DNA from 3 places in the Acidaminococcus sp. genome. Region 1 is predicted to be linked to each of the others. Evidence: riboswitches for the same ligand, from Rfam matches in the RefSeq annotation. Region 1 holds a riboswitch; each other region holds the start of a gene.
The links. Region 1 has a riboswitch for S-adenosylmethionine ahead of ACZOF8_RS06990 (MetQ/NlpA family ABC transporter substrate-binding protein). Riboswitches for the same ligand answer to the same signal wherever they lie in the genome.
Positions count from the first base shown of each region.

Region 2: another riboswitch for S-adenosylmethionine. It lies ahead of metK (methionine adenosyltransferase); the one in region 1 lies ahead of ACZOF8_RS06990 (MetQ/NlpA family ABC transporter substrate-binding protein).
Region 3: another riboswitch for S-adenosylmethionine. It lies ahead of ACZOF8_RS09875 (methionine ABC transporter ATP-binding protein); the one in region 1 lies ahead of ACZOF8_RS06990 (MetQ/NlpA family ABC transporter substrate-binding protein).

Region 1 covers NZ_DBMBXK010000008.1:86,585-92,878, forward strand. Annotated here, with positions in the region: gene ACZOF8_RS06980 (RluA family pseudouridine synthase) at 1-608, opposite strand, end outside; gene ACZOF8_RS06985 (M20/M25/M40 family metallo-hydrolase) at 610-1,941, opposite strand; gene ACZOF8_RS06990 (MetQ/NlpA family ABC transporter substrate-binding protein) at 1,963-2,784, opposite strand; SAM riboswitch class I at 2,872-2,971, opposite strand; gene pflB (formate C-acetyltransferase) at 3,572-5,851, opposite strand; gene pflA (pyruvate formate-lyase-activating protein) at 6,033-6,294, opposite strand, start outside.
Region 2 covers NZ_DBMBXK010000003.1:16,432-22,725, reverse strand. Annotated here, with positions in the region: gene ACZOF8_RS02340 (ferritin family protein) at 85-633, shown strand; gene ACZOF8_RS02335 (lactate utilization protein) at 727-1,356, shown strand; gene citC ([citrate (pro-3S)-lyase] ligase) at 1,449-2,498, shown strand; SAM riboswitch class I at 2,557-2,665, shown strand; gene metK (methionine adenosyltransferase) at 2,719-3,897, shown strand; gene priA (primosomal protein N') at 3,899-6,292, shown strand.
Region 3 covers NZ_DBMBXK010000019.1:336-6,629, reverse strand. Annotated here, with positions in the region: gene ACZOF8_RS09890 (type II secretion system F family protein) at 1-92, shown strand, start outside; gene ACZOF8_RS09885 (DUF192 domain-containing protein) at 221-577, shown strand; gene ACZOF8_RS09880 (methionine ABC transporter permease) at 621-1,283, opposite strand; gene ACZOF8_RS09875 (methionine ABC transporter ATP-binding protein) at 1,273-2,310, opposite strand; SAM riboswitch class I at 2,383-2,493, opposite strand; gene ACZOF8_RS09870 (LysR family transcriptional regulator) at 3,290-4,153, shown strand; gene ACZOF8_RS09865 (oxidoreductase) at 4,269-6,215, shown strand.

The DNA.
Region 1 (6,294 bases):
TCGGTCACTGCCGGCCGTCCGTCTTCCCGGACCATCCACCGGTCCACCCCTTCTGCCACCCGGCCGATGGGAAGATGGATCCGGCCCCGGGGTTCTGCCAGATCCCCTTCACACACCGCCAGGTATTCCCGGTAGATTTCCTGGTGGCTGCGGGTGAGGGCGTGTTTGGCAAAAGCGGATTTGGCCACCAGCAGAAGGCCCGTGGTGTCCCGGTCCAGCCGGTACAGGGGATGGATGCCGCATTTCTGCCCCGACTGGCGGAAATACCCTCCCACCGCCTGGACCAGGGTATCCCGGGCCCCGGACCAGGTGGGGTGGATCAGCATGCCGGCAGGCTTGTCCACCGCCAGCAGGTCCTCATCCTCGTACAAAATGGCAAGAGGCAGATGGACCGGGATCACCGCCGCCGTTTCTTCCCATTGGAAAACAAGCCGGTCCCCGGCCTCCAGCCTGTGAGAAGGACTGGAAACCGGGGATCCGTTCACGGTAATGGTGCCGTTCCATTTGATTTTCCGCCAGAGTTTTTCCGAAAGGTGCATGGGACCCCGGGCTGCCTGGCGGACGCAGCATCCGGCATGGTCCCGATCCACCTGGTACGTCAGTTCCATATCAGTAAGACCGTAAAAATTCCTTGAAAAAGTCCACACTGGCCTTCAGGGCATCAGCGGGGATCTTTTCGTTCACCTGGTGGGCGGCGCCCCAGCGGCTGTCCCGGAGATACCCGGAGAACAGCATCACATTGTCGGCGATCCGCTTGTAATAGTGGCTGTCGGTGCCTCCCAGCATCAGGAAGGGCACCACGTCCACTTTTTCCCCATACTGGCCTTTCAGCACCTTTTCCGCCACCTGGATCCCGTAACTCTGGGGATCGGAAGCAGGCAGCGGGTCCTTGCCGGACACATGGCGGATTTCCACCCCTTCCGGCAGGAACTGGCGGAAGTAATTTTCGCAGGATTCCACCGTATCCCCCTGGAGCACCCGGACGCTCATCTGGGCCGCCGCCCGGCTGGGCAGCACATTGGGCTGCTTGCTGGCTTCGGCCATGGTGAAGGCGATGGTGGTGTGGAGCAGGGCATCCAGAGCCGGATCTTCCTGGGCCAACTGGCACAGTTCCTGCCAGTGGCCTTCCGGATCTTCATAGATAGCCCGGCGGCCGGCATCCTGGAGTTTGGCGCTTTTCTGGAGATGGGCCAGGGTCAGGGGAGTGAACCGGTACGGGAAAGGATGGGATTCGATGGCCACAATGGCTTTGGCCAGGGTCCCCAGGGCTGTCCCCTTCCCGGGACGGCTGGAATGGCCTCCGGGAGAGGTGGCGTAAATCTCGAAGTTCACCGGGGATTTTTCCGCCACTCCGATCTTGGCTTCCAGCTTGTCCCCCACCGGGAACAGGCCGCCCCCTTCGTCCACTACGGTGCCCAGCCGGACCCCCTTCTCTTCCAGGTGCCGGGTGAGCTTTTCCGCTCCGTCCACATCGTTTTCCAGGTACACTTCCTCACTGTAGCCCAGAGACAGGTACAGGTCGTAAGACGGCCGCCAGCCTTCTGCCAGCAGGGCTTCCACCGCTTCCATTTCCGCCAGCAGCTGGTGCTTGCAGTCGGTAGTGCCCCGGCCGCAGATACAGCCGTCGATGATTTCGCCTCCGAAGGGATCGAATTTCCACTGGCCCCGGTCCCCTACTTCCACCACGTCCTGATGGGCCATGAGCAGAAGGGGCTTCTTTGCGCTGCCAGTGCCCTTCAGGTGGAACTGGAGGCCTGCCTGGCCCACTTCATCCAGCTCCATCAGGCGATAGATGTGGGGATAGAATTCCCGGAAGGCCTCATGGAGTTTTTCAAACTGGCTCCAGTCCACCTTGTCCACATTGGCGTTGGACACGGTGGCGCACTGGATGAACCGCTGGAGATGGGCGGCGTATTTCTGTTCTTCTTCCGTAAGCTTCATTGCCGTTCCCTTCTTTCTCAATTACCAGGCCGGTTCCAGGTTGCCTTTGCAGTTTTCCAGGATGTAGTCCTTCACCGGCTGGCTCTGGAAGATCTGGACGAATTTCTTGTAGGTGGGGTTGTCTTTGTCTTCTTCCCGGGCGGCAATGATGTTCACATAGGGGCTGGTGTTGTCTTCCTTGGCAATGGCCAGGTCCGTGGACAGACCGGCGGAGTTGGCATACCCGGCGTTGATGATGGAAGCGGCGGTGTCATCCAGGCTCCGGGGCAGCTGGGCAGCTTCCAGTTCCACGATCTGCAGGTGTTTCGGGTTTTCGGTGATGTCGTTGACGGTCAGTTCCGTGGGCTTCACATCCGGGTTCACTTTCAGGAGGCCCAGTTTGCTCAGCATCAGGATGGCCCGTCCTCCGTTGGAAGGATCGTTGGGGATGGCGATCTTGTCCCCGTCCTTGATGTCCGCCACGTTCTTGATCTTGGTGGAATACAGCCGCAGGGGAGCCAGGTAGGTCTTGCCGATGCTCACCAGTTTGGTGCCGTTCTTTTTGTTGAAGGCCAGCAGGAAGGGTTCATGCTGGAAGGAGTTCAGGTCGATGTCCTTCTGGGCCAGGGCCTGGTCCGGAGTCACATAGTCGGAGAATGTCTTGATTTCCACCTTCAGCCCCTGTTTTTCCGCTTCCTTCTTTACCACTTCCATGACCTGTTCGGAATACCCGGGGGTGATCCCTACAGTGATGGTCTTCTTTTCCGCCGGGGCGGCCGCCTTTTTGTCGCTGCCGCAGCCGCTGACCAGGCTGGCCAGGGCCAGGACGGATACGGCTGCTGCAATCCATTTCTTCAGTTTCATGAACATCTCTCCTTTTCGCCTTCCCGAAAGCACCCAAAGAAAAACACCACCTGCTGGGCAGATGGTGTTTTCGATGACTGAGCTCGCTTTTCATCTGCCAGGGAATCCCTGTTGGAATTGGCACCTTCCCTTCCGGGGGTTGCCGCAGCTTCATAGGGCCAAATCCCTCTGCTGCTCTCGATGAAGGTATGTGATTTTGATGGTTCTGATTCTACACTACTTCACTAGGAAAGTCAAGGACTTTTTGTAACCTGATCAAGAACAGTTGCAGGTGACCAGGTCACAGTCACCAGCTCACAACCAATGGTAACCATATGCCAGTGGCATATGCCGCTGAAGAGAAACGCAGCTGACGCTGCTAACCCACCACCATTGCGCAGGCGCAACGGTCCCCCGCCCTTGAAAAGGGCGGATATACGCTTGGGCTGATGCCCATTGCTTTGACGGCCTGGATAACCACCGGACGTATTGCCGGGGCGGATATACCCTCGGGCTGACGCCCATTGCTTTGACGGCCTGGATAACCACCGGACGTATTGCCGGGGCGGATATATGCTCGGGCTGACGCCCATTGCTTTAGTAGTGGCACCAGGGCGGAGCCTGTGTGCCATTTATCCGCCCTTTGCAAGGGCGGGGGTATCCATGCGCAGCATGGGTGGTGGGTTAGCAGCCGTAGGCTGCGTTTTTCTTTAAAAAAATTTGCCAAAGGCAAATTTTCACCTTCGGCCAGTGACCAGTAGTGACAAATGGGCTGTTGCATGCGCAACAGCCCCTCTTCTTACTACTATTACATCTTCTGATGAGCGCGGCGGGCGATTACGTCCAGCTGCTGTTCTCTGGTCAGGTCGATGAATTTCACCGCGTAGCCGGATACCCGGATGGTGAAGTTGGCATATTCCGGTTTTTCCGGATGTTCCATGCAGTCGATCAGCTTGTCCACGCCGAACACGTTCACGTTCAGGTGGTGGGCTCCCTGGTCGAAGTAGCCGTCCATCACCCGTACCAGGGTGGCTTTCTGTTCTTCTTCATTGTGGCCCAGGGTTTCCGGAGCGATGGTCTGGGTGTTGGAGATCCCGTCCAGAGCATATTCGTACGGCAGCTTGGCCACAGAGTTCAGGGAAGCCAGGAGGCCGTTCTGTTCTGCGCCGTAGGCCGGGTTGGCACCGGGAGCGAACGGGGTGTAGGCTTTCCGTCCGTCAGGCAGGGCACCGGTGGCGCCGCCGTACACCACGTTGGAAGTGATGGTCAGGATGGAAGTGGTGGCTTCGGAATTCCGGTAGGTGTGGTGTTTCCGCAGCTTGGTCATGAAGGTCTTCAGCAGCCATACAGCGATTTCATCCGCCCGGGGATCATCGTTGCCGTATTTGGGGAAGTCCCCTTCGATCTTGTAGTCCACCACCAGGCCGGATTCATCCCGGACCGTGGAAACTTTGGCGTATTTGATGGCGCACAGGGAATCCACCACATGGGAGAAGCCTGCGATGCCGGTGGCAAAAGTCCGGCGCACATCGGTGTCGATGAGGGCCATTTCTGCCGCTTCATAGTAGTATTTGTCATGCATGTACTGGATCAGGTTCAGGATGTTCACGTACAGCCCGGCCAGCCAGTCCATCATCAGGTCGAATTTGTGCATCACTTCGCCGTAGTCCAGCACGTCGGAGGTGATGGGTGCATATTCCGGACCTACCTGCATGTGTTTGCCATCTTTGGTCAGGAATTTTTCATCCTTGCCCCCGTTGATGGCGTACAGCAGACATTTGCCCAGGTTGGCCCGTGCCCCGAAGAACTGCATTTCCTTCCCGGTCTGGGTGGCGGATACGCAGCAGCAGATGCTGTAGTCATCGCCCCATACCGGCTTCATCACATCGTCGTTTTCGTACTGGATGGAAGAAGTGGTGATGGAAATGTGGGCGGCGTATTTCTTGAAGTTGTCCGGCAGTGCGGAAGAATACAGCACCGTCAGGTTGGGTTCCGGAGAAGGCCCCATGTTTTCCAGGGTGTGGAGGAACCGGTAGTCGTTCCGGGTGACCATGTGCCGGCCGTCCATGCCGATGCCGGCCATTTCCAGGGTGGCCCATACCGGGTCGCCGGAGAACAGCTGGTTGTAGGAGGGGATCCGGGCGAATTTCACCATGCGGAATTTCAGGGTCAGGTGGTCGATCAGTTCCTGGGCCGCCTCTTCGGTGAGGGTCCCTTCGGCCAGATCACGGCTGATGTAGATATCCAGGAAGGTGGAGATGCGGCCCACGCTCATGGCAGCCCCGTTCTGGGTCTTTACTGCAGCCAGGTAGCCGAAGTACAGCCACTGGACGGCTTCCTTGGCGTTCTTGGCAGGAGCGGAAATGTCATAGCCGTAGACTTTGGCCATTTCCTTCATCTGTTTCAGAGCCCGGATCTGTTCCGCCAGTTCTTCCCGCTGCCGGATGATGTCATCGGTCATAACCCCGCATCCGCAGTTGTCCAGGTCTTCGCTTTTCTTGTTGATCAGGAAGTCGATGCCGTAAAGAGCCACTCTCCGGTAGTCCCCTACGATCCGGCCCCGGCCGTAGGTATCAGGCAGACCGGTTACGATATGGCTGTGGCGTGCTTTCCGCATTTCAGCGGTGTAGGCATCGAATACAGCCTGGTTGTGGGTCTTGTGGTATTCGGTGAAGATCTTGTGGAACTTGGGGTTCACCTTGTACCCGTAGGTTTCCGCAGCTTCTTCCGCCATTTTGATGCCGCCGTAGGGCATGAAGGCCCGTTTCAGAGGCTTGTCGGTCTGGAGGCCCACCACCTGTTCCAGATCTTTCATGGATTCATCGATGTAGCCGGGGCCGTAAGCCGTCAGGCTGGAGACTACTTCCGTTTCGCAGTCCAATACGCCGCCTTTGGCCCGTTCTTCCTTCTGGAGTTCCTGGACTCTGCCCCACAGTTTGTTGGTGGCTTCCGTAGGCCCTGCCAGGAAGCTTTCGTCCCCGTCATAAGGGGTATAGTTGTTCTGGATGAAATCCCGGACATCCACATCGTCCGTCCATTTCACGCCTTTAAAACCTCTCCATGCAACATTCTGATTGATGCTGTTCATTACAGATCCTCCTTTTTGAGTTCCCGTTGGTTCGTTTTTTATGGCTTAATCATAGCCGTTTTTCCATTTTAAAACCTTGACTGGAATCAAGTTTGCTTAGGCTAACTTATTTTATATTTGTTCATCGTCCAGGGAACCCGTGCCCGGGTTCCTTCCTTCCACCAGGTATCAGTGACAGCCCTTACACGGCTCCCAGTATTTTCCGGGCCTTGTCCACCTCTTCCTGGGTGGGGGGCTTTACGTCCTTCAGCTTGTTGGGGATCCCCAGCTGTTCCCATTTGTACAGGCCCATGTTGTGGTAGGGCAGCACTTCCACCCGCTGGATGTTGGTAAGGGTATCCAAGAATTCCCGGGTCCGCTGCAGAGACCCTGGATCGTCGGTCCACCCGGGCACCAGCACCTGCCGGACCCAGATGGGCTTTTGGATTTCCGACAGATACCGG
Region 2 (6,294 bases), on a different contig from region 1:
TAATAAAAACCGTAAGAGATAACAAATATCAACAAATAGCAAGTCCTTAAATAAAGGGCTTGACCATTTAGGGGAGGCAATATTATGAAAAAATTCATTTGCAGAGTGTGCGGTTATGTGTATGAAGGGGAAGAAGCTCCGGAAAAGTGCCCTCAGTGCGGCGCTCCCAAAGACAAGTTCGATGAACTGAAGGAAGGCGTGAAGGAATACGCTGATGAACACGTGGTAGGCGTTGCCAAAGGCGTGGATGAACGGGTCCTGGAAGGCCTGCGTCAGCACTTCACCGGGGAATGCTCCGAAGTGGGCATGTACCTGGCCATGAGCCGGGTGGCTGACCGGGAAGGGTATCCGGAAGTGGCAGAAGCCTACAAACGGATCGCTTTCGAAGAAGCGGAACACGCTGCCAAGTTCGCTGAACTGCTGGGCGAAGTGGTTACCGACAGCACCAAGAAGAATCTGGAAATGCGGGCTGCCGCTGAACAGGGTGCCTGCGCCGGCAAGAAGGAAATCGCCACCCTGGCCAAACAGCTGGGCTACGATGCCATCCACGACACCGTTCATGAAATGGCCAAAGACGAAGCCCGTCACGGCCGTGTATTCGACGGACTGCTGGCCCGGTATTTTGCAAAATAAGAAGGTAAGGCAGGGAGAGGTTGCTGCACAAAAGGTGCAGCAACCTCTTTTTCTATGGTAAAATAAAAAAAACACAAATGAGGGGGAATCGAAATGCAGGAGGCTTTGAGACGGCGGAATGAACTGCTGGCCCAGGTGGTGATCCGGGGGCTGGCATCCCGGAACATGAAGGGGTATTATGCGGCAACGGTGGAAGAGGCGGTGCAGAAGGCCCTGGAACTGATCCCGGAAGGCAGTGTGGTGAACATGGGCGGCAGCACCACCGTACGGGAAAGCGGTCTGGTGGAGAAACTGAAGGAAGGCAACTGGACCTTCATCGACCGGGACGAATATCCCACCCGGCGGCCGGCCCATCTGAAGGCCTATGATGCGGACTGGTATCTGGCCAGCTGCAACGCCATGACCCGGGACGGGATCCTGGTGAACATCGACGGCAATGGCAACCGGGTCTCCGCCATTTCCTACGGGCCCCACCATGTATTGTTCCTGGTGAGCCTGAACAAGGTGTGTTCCAGCCTGGAAACAGCCCTGGACCGGGCGGAAAACACGGCGGCTGCGGTCTGTGCCCAGAAATTCGACATCCAGACACCTTGTAAGACCACCGGGTTCTGTTCCCACTGCAAGGCGCCGGAAACCCGCTGCTGCCAGATCCTGATCACCCGGTATGCCCGGCATCCGGAACGGGTACATGTGATCCTGATCAACGATCAGCTGGGTTTCTGACCGGGAAGAAAAGGGAAAGGGAGTTGGCGGACCAACCCTTCCTTTCCCTTTTTTGTGGTATAATGGATTCACTTTGAAACCAGAAGGAGACCGTGATGTCTGATTATTTTATTTCTCAAGTATATCCTTCCGATAAACGGACCAATGCCCAGGTGGATGCCCTGCTGGAGCAGGAGGGAATCCGCCGGGATGCCAACCTGGACTATACCTGTGTGATGTTCGACAATGATTACCGGGCCATTGCCACCGGAAGCTGTTTCGGCAACACCCTCCGGTGCATGGCGGTGGACCATCACCACCAGGGGGAAGGGCTGATGAACGAGATTGTGTCCCATTTGGTCCAGTACCAGTATGAACGGGGAAATCTCCACCTTTTCCTGTATACCAAATGCAGTTCCGCCAAATTTTTCGGGGACCTGGGTTTTTATGAAATCGCCCGGATCGAAGACCAGATCGTCTTTATGGAAAACCGGAAGGAAGGTTTCTCCAGCTATCTGGACCAGCTGGCCCGGAGCCGGGTGGAAGCTCCCAAAGTGGCGGCTATTGTCATGAACGCCAACCCCTTTACCCTGGGGCATCAGTACCTGGTGGAAAAAGCGGCGGCAGAAAACGACCTGGTCCACCTGTTCATGGTCAGCGAGGACGCCAGCCTGTTCCCCTATGCCGTCCGGAAGAAGCTGATCCAGGAAGGGACACGGCACCTGGCCAATCTCCGGTACCATGACAGCGGTCCCTACATCATCAGCCAGGCCACCTTCCCCAGCTATTTCCAGAAGGATGCGGAAGCGGTGATCGCCAGCCATGCCAACCTGGATCTGGCCATTTTCGTGAAGATCGCCCGGAAACTGGGGATTACCGCCCGGTATGTGGGGGAAGAGCCCACCAGTGTGGTCACCGGCCTGTACAACCAGGTGATGGAAAAGCGGCTGCCGGAAGCGGGGATCCAGTGCGTGGTGGTGCCCCGTCGGGAAGAACAGGGCCAGGTGGTCAGTGCCTCCACAGTACGGAAGGCCATCCAGGAAGGAAACTGGGCGCTGGTACGGGAGCAGGTGCCTCCCACCACCTGGGACTTCCTCCAGAGCCAGGAAGCCCGGCCCATCCTGGACCGGATCCGGAAAGAGCAGGACGTGGTCCATTACTGAGGACCCGTCTTGTATTTTCCTACTGTATCTGTTATAATTACAAAGCAAAATCGAATACAGCTCATCAAGAGTGGCGGAGGGAATGGCCCTGTGAAGCCACAGCAACCATGGCCCTGGGCCAACGGTGCTAATTCCTGCAATGCGGTTTGTCGATTGTAAGATGAGAGTCCCATAGGTACTCTCATTTTGGGAGTATTTTTTTTTGTGTAAGGAGGAAATAATGAAGAAAGTATTTACGTCTGAATCTGTCACGGAAGGCCATCCTGACAAAATCGCCGATCAGATCTCTGATGCGGTGCTGGATGCCATCCTGGAACAGGACCCGGATGCCCGGGTTGCCTGCGAAACCCTGGTGGCCACCGGCCAGATCCATATTGTGGGGGAAATTTCCACCAGCTGCTATGTGGACATTGCCAAGATTGCCCGGCAGACGGTGATCGACATTGGCTACGACCGGGCCAAATATGGTTTTGACGGAGCCACCTGCGGGGTGCTGATCTCCATCGATGAACAGTCCCCGGACATTGCCCAGGGGGTGGATGAATCCGATGAATCCAAACAGGGCGCCCAGGGAGAAGAAGAAAAAATCGGCGCCGGGGATCAGGGGATGATGTTCGGCTATGCCACCGATGAAACGCCTGAATACATGCCCCTGCCCATTTCCCTGGCCCACAAGCTGTCCCGCCGGCTGGCCCAGGTCCGGAAGGACGGCACCCTGCCTTATCTCCGTCCTGATGGGAAGACCCAGGTCTCCGTGGAATATGATGACGACAAACCGGTACGGGTGGACACCATTGTGGTTTCTGCCCAGCACAGCCCGGAAATCACCATGGAACAGCTGCGGAAGGACATCCTGGAACAGGTGATCCGGCCGGTGGTGCCGGCGGATCTGCTGGATGAAAAGACCATTTACCACATCAACCCCACCGGCCGGTTCGTCATCGGCGGGCCCCAGGGGGATTCCGGCCTCACCGGGCGGAAAATCATCGTGGATACCTACGGGGGCATGGCTCGTCACGGAGGCGGTGCCTTCTCCGGGAAGGATCCCACAAAAGTGGACCGGAGTGCTGCCTATGCGGCCCGGTATGTGGCCAAGAACGTGGTGGCTGCCGGCCTGGCCAGGAAATGCGAAATCCAGCTGGCCTATGCCATCGGGGTGGCCCGTCCGGTGTCCATCAGCGTGAACACCTTTGGCACCGCTGCCATTCCGGAAGAAAAGATCGTGGAACTGATTGAAAAGAACTTCTCCCTGACTCCGGCGGGTATTATCCGGAGCCTGGATCTGCGCCGGCCCATTTACCGCCAGACTGCTGCCTATGGCCATTTCGGCCGGACGGATGTGGATCTGCCCTGGGAACGGCTGGATAAAGTGGATGTGCTGAAAAAAGCACTGGAATAAGATGGAATACGCAAAGGTTGCCATCAATCTGCCTGCCAAAAACATTTTTCGGCAGTTCACCTACCATGTGCCCCAGGCCCTGGATTTCCTGGGCCAGGGCTGGCGGGTGGTGGTGCCTTTCGGCCAGCAGCTGCTGGAAGGTTTCATTGTGGAAGAGGACCGGAGCCCGGATCTGTCCCGGGAACTGAAGGACATTGCCGATGTGGTGGGGACGGAACCCTGGTTCGACAGTGAAATGCTGGCCACCGCCTACTGGCTGTCCCAGTACTACCTGTGCACCCTGGCGGAGGCCCTGCGGCTGTTCATCCCGGGCCGGAAAAGCCTGGCGGCAGTGGGGAAATACGTCCCAGTGCCTGAAGTGGCCGGGCTTACCCCTGAGGAACAGGAACTGTACGATTTCCTGACCCTGAAGGGTCCCCAGTCCCGGCGGGCCATCCGGAATCTCCCGGGAGGAGAGACGGCCCTGAAGGGACTGATTGCCCAAAAGGCGGTGGTCCTTTCCTACGATGTGAAATACAAACTGCGGGAAAAAACAGAGCGGACCTTTACAGCAACACCGGAAGGGCTGGCCGCACGGGAAAACGGAGAGGTCCGGGGCAAAAGCCAGCTGGCTGCCCTGGACTTTTTGCTGTCCGGGAACACCGCCAGCGCCGGGGAGCTGGAAGGAAAAGGCATCTCCTCCGCGGTGCTCCGGAACCTGGTCCAGAAAGGCTGGCTGCTGGAAGGCCGGCGGCGGGTCCTCCGGGACAGCTACCAGGGGCTGGAAGCCCGGAAGGAAACCCTGGAACTGACGGAAGAACAACAGGCGGCCATCCAGGCAGTGGACCGGGCCCGGGAAAACCGGGATCCCCGGACCTTTCTGCTCCAGGGGATCACCGGCAGCGGCAAGACGGAAGTCTATCTCCGGCTCACCGACAGGGCCCTCCGGGCAGGCCAGCAGGTAATGGTGCTGGTGCCGGAAATCGCCCTTACCGGACAGATCGTGAAACGGTTCAAGGCCTGGTTCGGCGCCGGGGTGGCGGTGGCCCACAGCCGGCTTTCCCCCAGCGAGCGGGGAGACGTGTGGAGCCGGATGCGGTCCGGCCAGGCCCGGGTGCTGATCGGGGTCCGGTCGGCGGTGTTCTGTCCCTTTGCAGACCTGGGACTGATCCTGATGGATGAAGAGCATGAAGGGACCTACAAGCAGGAGGAACGGCCCAGCTACCATGCCCGGCTGGTGGCCCAGTACCGGGCCCATTACCGGAAGGTGCCGGTGGTGCTGGGGTCCGCCACCCCGGACCTGGAGTCTTATTATCTGGCGGAACAGGGGGTCTACACCCGTCTCCGGCTTACCCACCGGGCCAAGACCGGCAGTCACCTGCCCCAGGTGTCCATTGTGGACATGCGGGAGGAACTCCGCCAGGGGAACCGGACGGTGCTGTCAGAAGCCCTGCGGAGGAAGCTGGAAGACGTGGTGAAGAACGGGGAGCAGGCCATTGTACTGCTGAACCGCCGGGGGTTTTCCACCTTTGTGCTGTGCCGGGACTGCGGAGAATCCCTCAGCTGTCCCAACTGTGCGGTGTCCCTGGTGTACCATGCCCGGGAGCAGCTGATGGAATGCCATTACTGCGGCCATACGGAACCGGTGCCCACCAAATGTCCCTACTGCGGCAGTCCCCGGATCCGGTTCTTCGGCACCGGCACGGAAAAGGCGGAACGGGAAATCCGGGACCTGTGCCCGGGAGTCCGGCCCCTGCGCATGGACCAGGATTCCACCAGCGGGAAGTTTGCCCATGAGCAGATCCTCCAGGCCTTCCGCCGGGGGGATTACAATGTGCTCCTGGGGACTCAGATGGTGGCCAAGGGCCATGATATCCCCAATGTGACCCTGGTGGGAGTCCTGAGTGCGGATTCCCAGCTGAACCTGCCGGATTTCCGCAGCGGAGAGCGCTGCTTTGCCCTGCTGACCCAGGCCGCCGGCCGGGCAGGACGGGGAGAGAAGCCGGGGCAGGTGATCTTCCAGGCCTATGATGCGGAAAATCCCATTCTCCAGATGGCCGCCCGGCAGGACTATGAAGGGTTTGCCGAAAGGGAGCTGGCCCAGCGGAAGGAATTGGGGTATCCGCCCTTTACCCGGATGCTGAAGGTCACCGTCCATCACAAAAGGGAAGAGGAGGCCCTGGCCACAGCCCAGAAACTGGTGAATGCCCTGGAAGCCTGGCAGCTGGAAACCGGCCATCCCCTGGAGATCCTGGGTCCCTTCCCGGCTATCGTGGCCAAAGTGAACCAGATCTACCGGATCAACGTGCTGCTGAAAAGCCCCCGGATGAAGCCGGTAAAAGATTGGCTCCGCCAGTCCGAATACAGGAATATGGCCAATGTGTATTTCGACGTGGATCCCATGAGTGTGGTGTAGGG
Region 3 (6,294 bases), on a different contig from region 1:
TGATCTTCCCCCTGGTGTTCTGTATTTTCCCCGCCATATTCGTAGTGGTCCTCTTGCCGTCGCTGATTTCTCTGATGCAGGGGATGAAATGAAAAACTGCCGGCCTGGTGTGGCCGGCAGTTTCTGTCACTGGTCAATTGTCACTGGTCACTGGCCGAAGGAAGAAACCCGCGGCAGGCGGGTTCCCCAATGAATTTTTGTATAACAGGGAGAATCCAAATTGTCCAACCATGAAATCTGGTCCTTTGGGGACCGTTCCCAAATACAAATTGATGTGGAAATCGCCGACACCTGGTGGGGGCGGTTCCGGGGGCTGATGCTGCGGAAGCCCCTGCCTCCGGCCGCCGGCCTGTGGCTGAACCCCACCAACAGCATCCATATGTGCTTTATGAGATTTGCCATCGATGCAGTGTATTTCAACAAAAATATGGAAATCGTGAAAATCGTCCGGAACCTTCATCCGTGGCTGGGCCTTTCCGCCTGTTTGAAAGCCAGTTCCGTACTGGAACTGAAAGCAGGAGAGGCAGAGCGGCTGGGGCTGAAAGTAGGATTGCAGGCCGCAGGCCGCGAGCCGTGAGTCCCGGGCAAAAAAAATCCCACCCTCGAGGGGTGGGATTTTTTTATTTGATCTTCGTCTTGTTCAGCTTCGCCGAAATCTTGTTCCCTATGGTCTGGACCAACTGGACCAGGGCAATCAGGACGATGACCGTGGCCACCATGGTATCCGCCTGGAACCGCTGGTACCCGTAGCGGATGGCCAGGTCACCCAGACCGCCGCCCCCCAGGGCACCGGCCATGGCGCTGGAACCGATCAGGCTGATCACCGCCAGGGTGATGCCCAGCACAATGGAATGCATGGCTTCCGGCAGCAGCACCTTCCAGATGATCTGGAGAGGGGAAGCCCCCATGCTTTGGGCCGCTTCGATGACCCCGGGATCCACTTCCAGCAGAGAGGATTCAATGATCCGGGAAATGAACGGAGTGCAGGAAATGGTCAGAGGCACAATGGCAGCAGTGGTGCCGATGGAAGACCCCACGATGATCCGGGTGAGAGGAATGATGGCCACCATCAGGATGATGAAGGGCACGGACCGGAGAGCGTTCACAATGGAGCCCAGGGTCTTGTGGAGAGCCGCATTTTCTTTGATGTGGCCTTTGCCGGTAATGGTCAGGATGACCCCCAGGGGAATCCCGAACAGAGAAGCAATGGCGGCGGACAGGGCTACCATGTAGAGGGTTTCGCCCAGGGCTTTGATCAGCAGATGGATCATATTAGGAGACATAACCGATCACCTCGTCTTTCACTTTTCTTTCGTGGAGGTAATCCAGGGCTTTTTTCAAATGGTCCTCGTCCCCTTCCACTTCAATGAGCAGGGTCCCGAAGGGGGTATCCTGCAGGGTTTCAATGTTGGCCGTCAGGATGTTCACATTGGTGTCGTATTCCTTGATCAGCACGGATACAATGGGTTCGCCGGCGCTGTCCCCGATGAAGCTCAGGCTCACCAGGGCCTTGTCCCCGGCTTTGTAGTCCTTGTGGATGTCCAGTTTCTTGACGAAATCAGGCAGGTCGTTGTGCTGGATGCTGGCCACGAATTCTTTGGTGGTGGCTTTCTGGGGATTGGTGAAAATGTCCACCATGGACCCCTGTTCGATGATTTCCCCGTTTTCGATCACGGCCACCTGGTCGCAGATTTCCTTTACCACGTTCATCTGGTGGGTGATCATGACAATGGTGATGTGGAGCCGTTTGTTGATGTCCCGAAGCAGGTTCAGGATGCTTTCGGTGGTCTGGGGATCCAGGGCGGAGGTGGCTTCATCGCAAAGGAGCACCTTGGGGTCGCTGGCCAGGGCACGGGCGATGCCCACCCGCTGTTTCTGGCCCCCGGACAGCTGGCTGGGGTAGTGGTCCGCCCGGTCCTTCAGGCCCACCAGGTCCAGCAGGGGTTCCACCTTCTTTTGGATGGCGGCTTTGTCCATGCCCTGGATTTCCAGAGGGAAGGCGATGTTGCCGAATACGGTACGGCTGGACAGCAGGTTGAAATGCTGGAAGATCATGCCGATGTTCTGCCGGGCCTTCCGCAGCTGTTCCTCGCCCAGGGCGGTCATTTCCTGGCCGTCCACCATGACTTTGCCGCTGGTGGGCTTTTCCAGCATGTTGATGCACCGGACCAGGGTGCTTTTGCCAGCCCCGGACAGGCCGATGATGCCGAAGATCTCGCCTTCGTTGATGGTCAGATTGATATCCTTCAGGGCATGCAGGTCCCCTGAAGCCGTATGATAGACTTTGTCAATGTGCTGGAGTTCTATCAAGGGGGTTCACCTCCGTAAAAAATAAAAATTCCTCTTCATCAGCAATGAAGAGGAATCAGATTGGCTCACTCATCTTCATCTTTCAGGCCACGCCTGATGGACTTAGCACCGTTCAGCCGGCCAAAGCCGCTGATGGTTGCCGTAACTTCATAGGGCCAGTCCCTCCGTTACTCTGGATGAATTCTGTGCGTATTAAATGATACCGTATAAAGTACAGTTTGTCAATGGGAATTGGGGCATAAGTGCAGAGTAAAGAGTGAAGAGTAAAGAGCAGGGGCCCGTAGAGGTCGCACAACCGGCGGCTCGCCAGATGTACGAATCTCTGACCCCAACGATGTAGGGGGTTGCCGAAGGCAAACCCGTCCCGGCTCCCGGGGTATCGACGTATACCCGCAAAGAGTACCAGCATAGCCGGAGGCCAAGTCCGCCCTGCAGGGGCGGGGGACCGGGCTTGCCCGGTGGTGGGGGCATGAGGTCCTGAAAGGACCGAATACCTTGACGGTGGTATGGAAACTATCTACCTGAGAGACAGCAATGGATACTGCGTTCATCATATTTCTACTTCTGCCAGACACTCCCTTGTTTTCGGCCGGTCCTGCAAAATATCGGCTGTCGCCGATGCCCCCACCACCGTGCTCCGCACGGTCCCCCGCCCCTCACAGGGCGGACTTTGGGACCGTCCTTATCACCAGTTCAGTGCGGTTCCCAACTGTCCCATGGGACTGCTGCCCGTTGGAACACCCCTTTATTAAGTTAATGAATTCTGATACAATGAAATTCACGGAAGACCTTCTCTCCTATCTGTAGTGGCGTGGTAACTAATACTATAAAGGATGAAGGTCTTCCTTTTTGCAAGTTTATAAGGGATTATTCATTTCACCGAGAACTATTTTACACTAAGACCTACCAACCACCTGTCCCTATTCCGTTGACACCATCTTCCTCCCGTGTTACAATCCTCCCGAAGGAGGGGATTGCCATGGATACCCGGGCTATCCGGTGTTTTCTGCAGGTTTATGAGAAAGGCAGCATCCACCAGGCGGCCAAAGTGCTGTTTTTGACGCCCCAGGGGGTGAGCCGGATCATCGGGGTGCTGGAAGGGGAGCTCCAGGCCCGGCTGTTTGTCCGTACTCCCAAAGGGGTGGTGCCTACCCGGGAGGGGGATTATTTCTATGAACACAGCCGTTCCTTCTCCGCCCAGCTGCTCCGGCTCCAGCTGGGAATCCAGGAACTGAAGCGCCAGCAGCAGGGGCTCCGGGTGGGATTTGCCTGCGGGGTGCTCCATGTGATTTCCATCGAGAAACTCCAGGGCGCAGCGGCCCGGCACCCGGAATTCCGGCTGGAATGGGCGGAGGATTTCAACGAAAACATCCTTGAGCTGCTCCAGGAAGGGACCCTGTCCTGCGGATTCTGTGTAGGGTCCCGGGCTCCGGAAGGTTTATTCCGCCGGGAACTGTTCCAGGCGCCGGTGGAAGCTGTAGTGTACCCAGGGCATCCCCTTTATGACCGGGACAGCCTGTCCCTGGAAGACCTGAAGGGGGAGCCTCTTTTGTGTCTGAACGAGCATTTTTCCATTTACCACAATGTGGTGGAACGGTGCGGGGATTTTGGCTTTACCCCACATTTTGCAGTGAAGACCATGGAAAGCAGCCTGATTTACCAGTTCTGCCAGGAAGGCCGGGGCATCGGCATCGACGCGGCCATCCATCCGGTGGAGGCTCCTCTCCGGCAGATTCCCCTCCGGGAGACCTCCCCCTGGCAGGTGTCCTTTGTGTGCCCCCAAAACCGGGCGGAAGAACCCCTGTTTCAGGAACTGCTGGCGGTGTGCCCCCAGGGGAAATAGTCCTATCAATGATTTATTTATATCTACTGCTGTTTCTTTGCTGGACGGCAGCTTCTTTTTTATGGTAGGGTGAAAGGCGGAAAAAACTGGAAAATATTTTAGGAGGCACTATACCATGCTGCGCAAATTTCCCCATCTGTCCACCCCCATCACCATCGGCCGCACCACCTTCCGGAACCGGATCTTTTCCGCTCCCATGGGCGGTACCGATATTACCAACGACGGGTGCATCGGCCCCAAATCCACGGCTTTTTACGAACTCCGGGCCAAAGGCGGGGCCGGGGCGGTGACCGTCTCGGAACTGATGGTCCATCCGGCCACCGACGGTTCCCACGCCTATCATCTGGATGAAAGCATCCTGAATTCCCTGGCCTGCGCCACCTATACCGCCGACGCCATCCGCCGGCACGGAGCCATCCCTTCCATCGAACTGTCCCATTCCGGCCAGTTTGCCGGCACCTACATGACGGACAAGACCAAACAGCACAATCTCCACCAGTGGGGCCCCAGCGACGGGGTCCGGGCCGACGGGGTGCCGGTACGGGCTCTGACCAAAGATCTGATCGACGACATTGTGGCAGCCTACGGCCATGCCGCCAGCCTGGCCAAACGGGCGGGTTTTGAAATGGTGATGATCCACGGGGGCCACGGGTGGCTGATCAACCAGTTCCTGTCCCCGCTGTTCAACCACCGGACGGACGAATACGGGGGATCCCTGGAAAACAGGACCCGGTTTGCAGTGGAAGTGCTGAAATCGGTGCGGGCTGCGGTAGGGCCCTTTTTCCCCATCGAATTCCGGATGAGCGGGGCGGAATTTGCGGAAGGAGGCTACGGACTGGACGAAGGGGTGAAGATTGCCCAGGCCATCGAACCTTATGCGGACCTGATCCATGTTTCCGCCGGCACCTACCAGAAGACCTTCGGGATCACCCATCCCTCTATGTTCGAGGACCACGGCCGGAACGTGTACCTGGCGGCGGAAATCAAAAAGCATGTGTCCAAACCGGTGGCCACCATCGGCGGCCTGACGGATCCGGCCATGATGGAGGAAATCGTCGCTTCCGGGAAGGCGGATGTGGTGTACATGGCCCGGCAGCTGCTGGCGGACCCGGAAACGCCACGGAAGATCGAGGAAGGCCGGGATGAAGAAATCGTCCACTGTCTCCGGTGCTTCACCTGTATGGCGGAACGGGCGGCCACCAGCACCCGCCGGTGCACGGTGAATCCCCTGATTGGCCGGGAGCTGGACGGGACAGAAGTCCAGCCGGCATCGGTGAAGAAGAAAGTGGTTGTGGTGGGCGGAGGCCCTGGGGGCCTGTACGCTGCCTATACTGCTGCCCGCCGGGGCCACCGGGTGATCCTGATGGAAAAAGAAGGAGAAGTGGGGGGCATCCTGAAAAGTGAGCAGGCCATTCCCTTCAAACGGGAGATGTACGAACTGGCCCATACCTACGAGCTGCTGGCCCGGAAGGCAGGGGCGGAGATCCGGCTGAACACGGAAGCCACCCCGGAAACCGTGGAGGCGGAAAAGCCCGATGCCCTGATCATCGCCGCCGGTTCCCGGCCCCTGGTGCCGCCCATCAAGGGCCTGGACGGGGACAATGTGGTGATCGTGAACAACTACTACAGGGAAAAGGACAAGGTGGGAGACCATGTGGTGGTGTTCGGCGGCGGCCTGGCCGGGTGTGAATGTGCCATCCACCTGGGACGGGAAGGGAAAAAGGTGGAAATCGTGGAAATGCGGCCCACCCTGGCTCCGGACGCCAATGTGCGCCATCGTCCCCTGCTGCTGGCGGAGATTGCCAAAACCGCCAGGGTCCATACGGGCTACAAAGGGGTAGAAGTGACCAAAGAAGGGATCCTGTGTACGGATCCCTCCGGGGCCCAGGTGCTGGTGCCCGGGGATACGGTGATCTGCGCTCTGGGCCAGCGCTCCCGGACGGATGTGGTGGATGCTTTGCGGGACTGTGCCCCCTTCGTAAGAGTCATCGGAGACGCCGCCAAAGTATCCACCATCACCAATGCAGTGTACTGGGGACACTGGGCGGGGATGGATATTTAAAGGCGGTCAGCTGTCAACGGTCAGCGGCCTATGGAAAAGACCTGGTTTTTGCCAGGTCTTTTTTTAATGGAGAAAACCG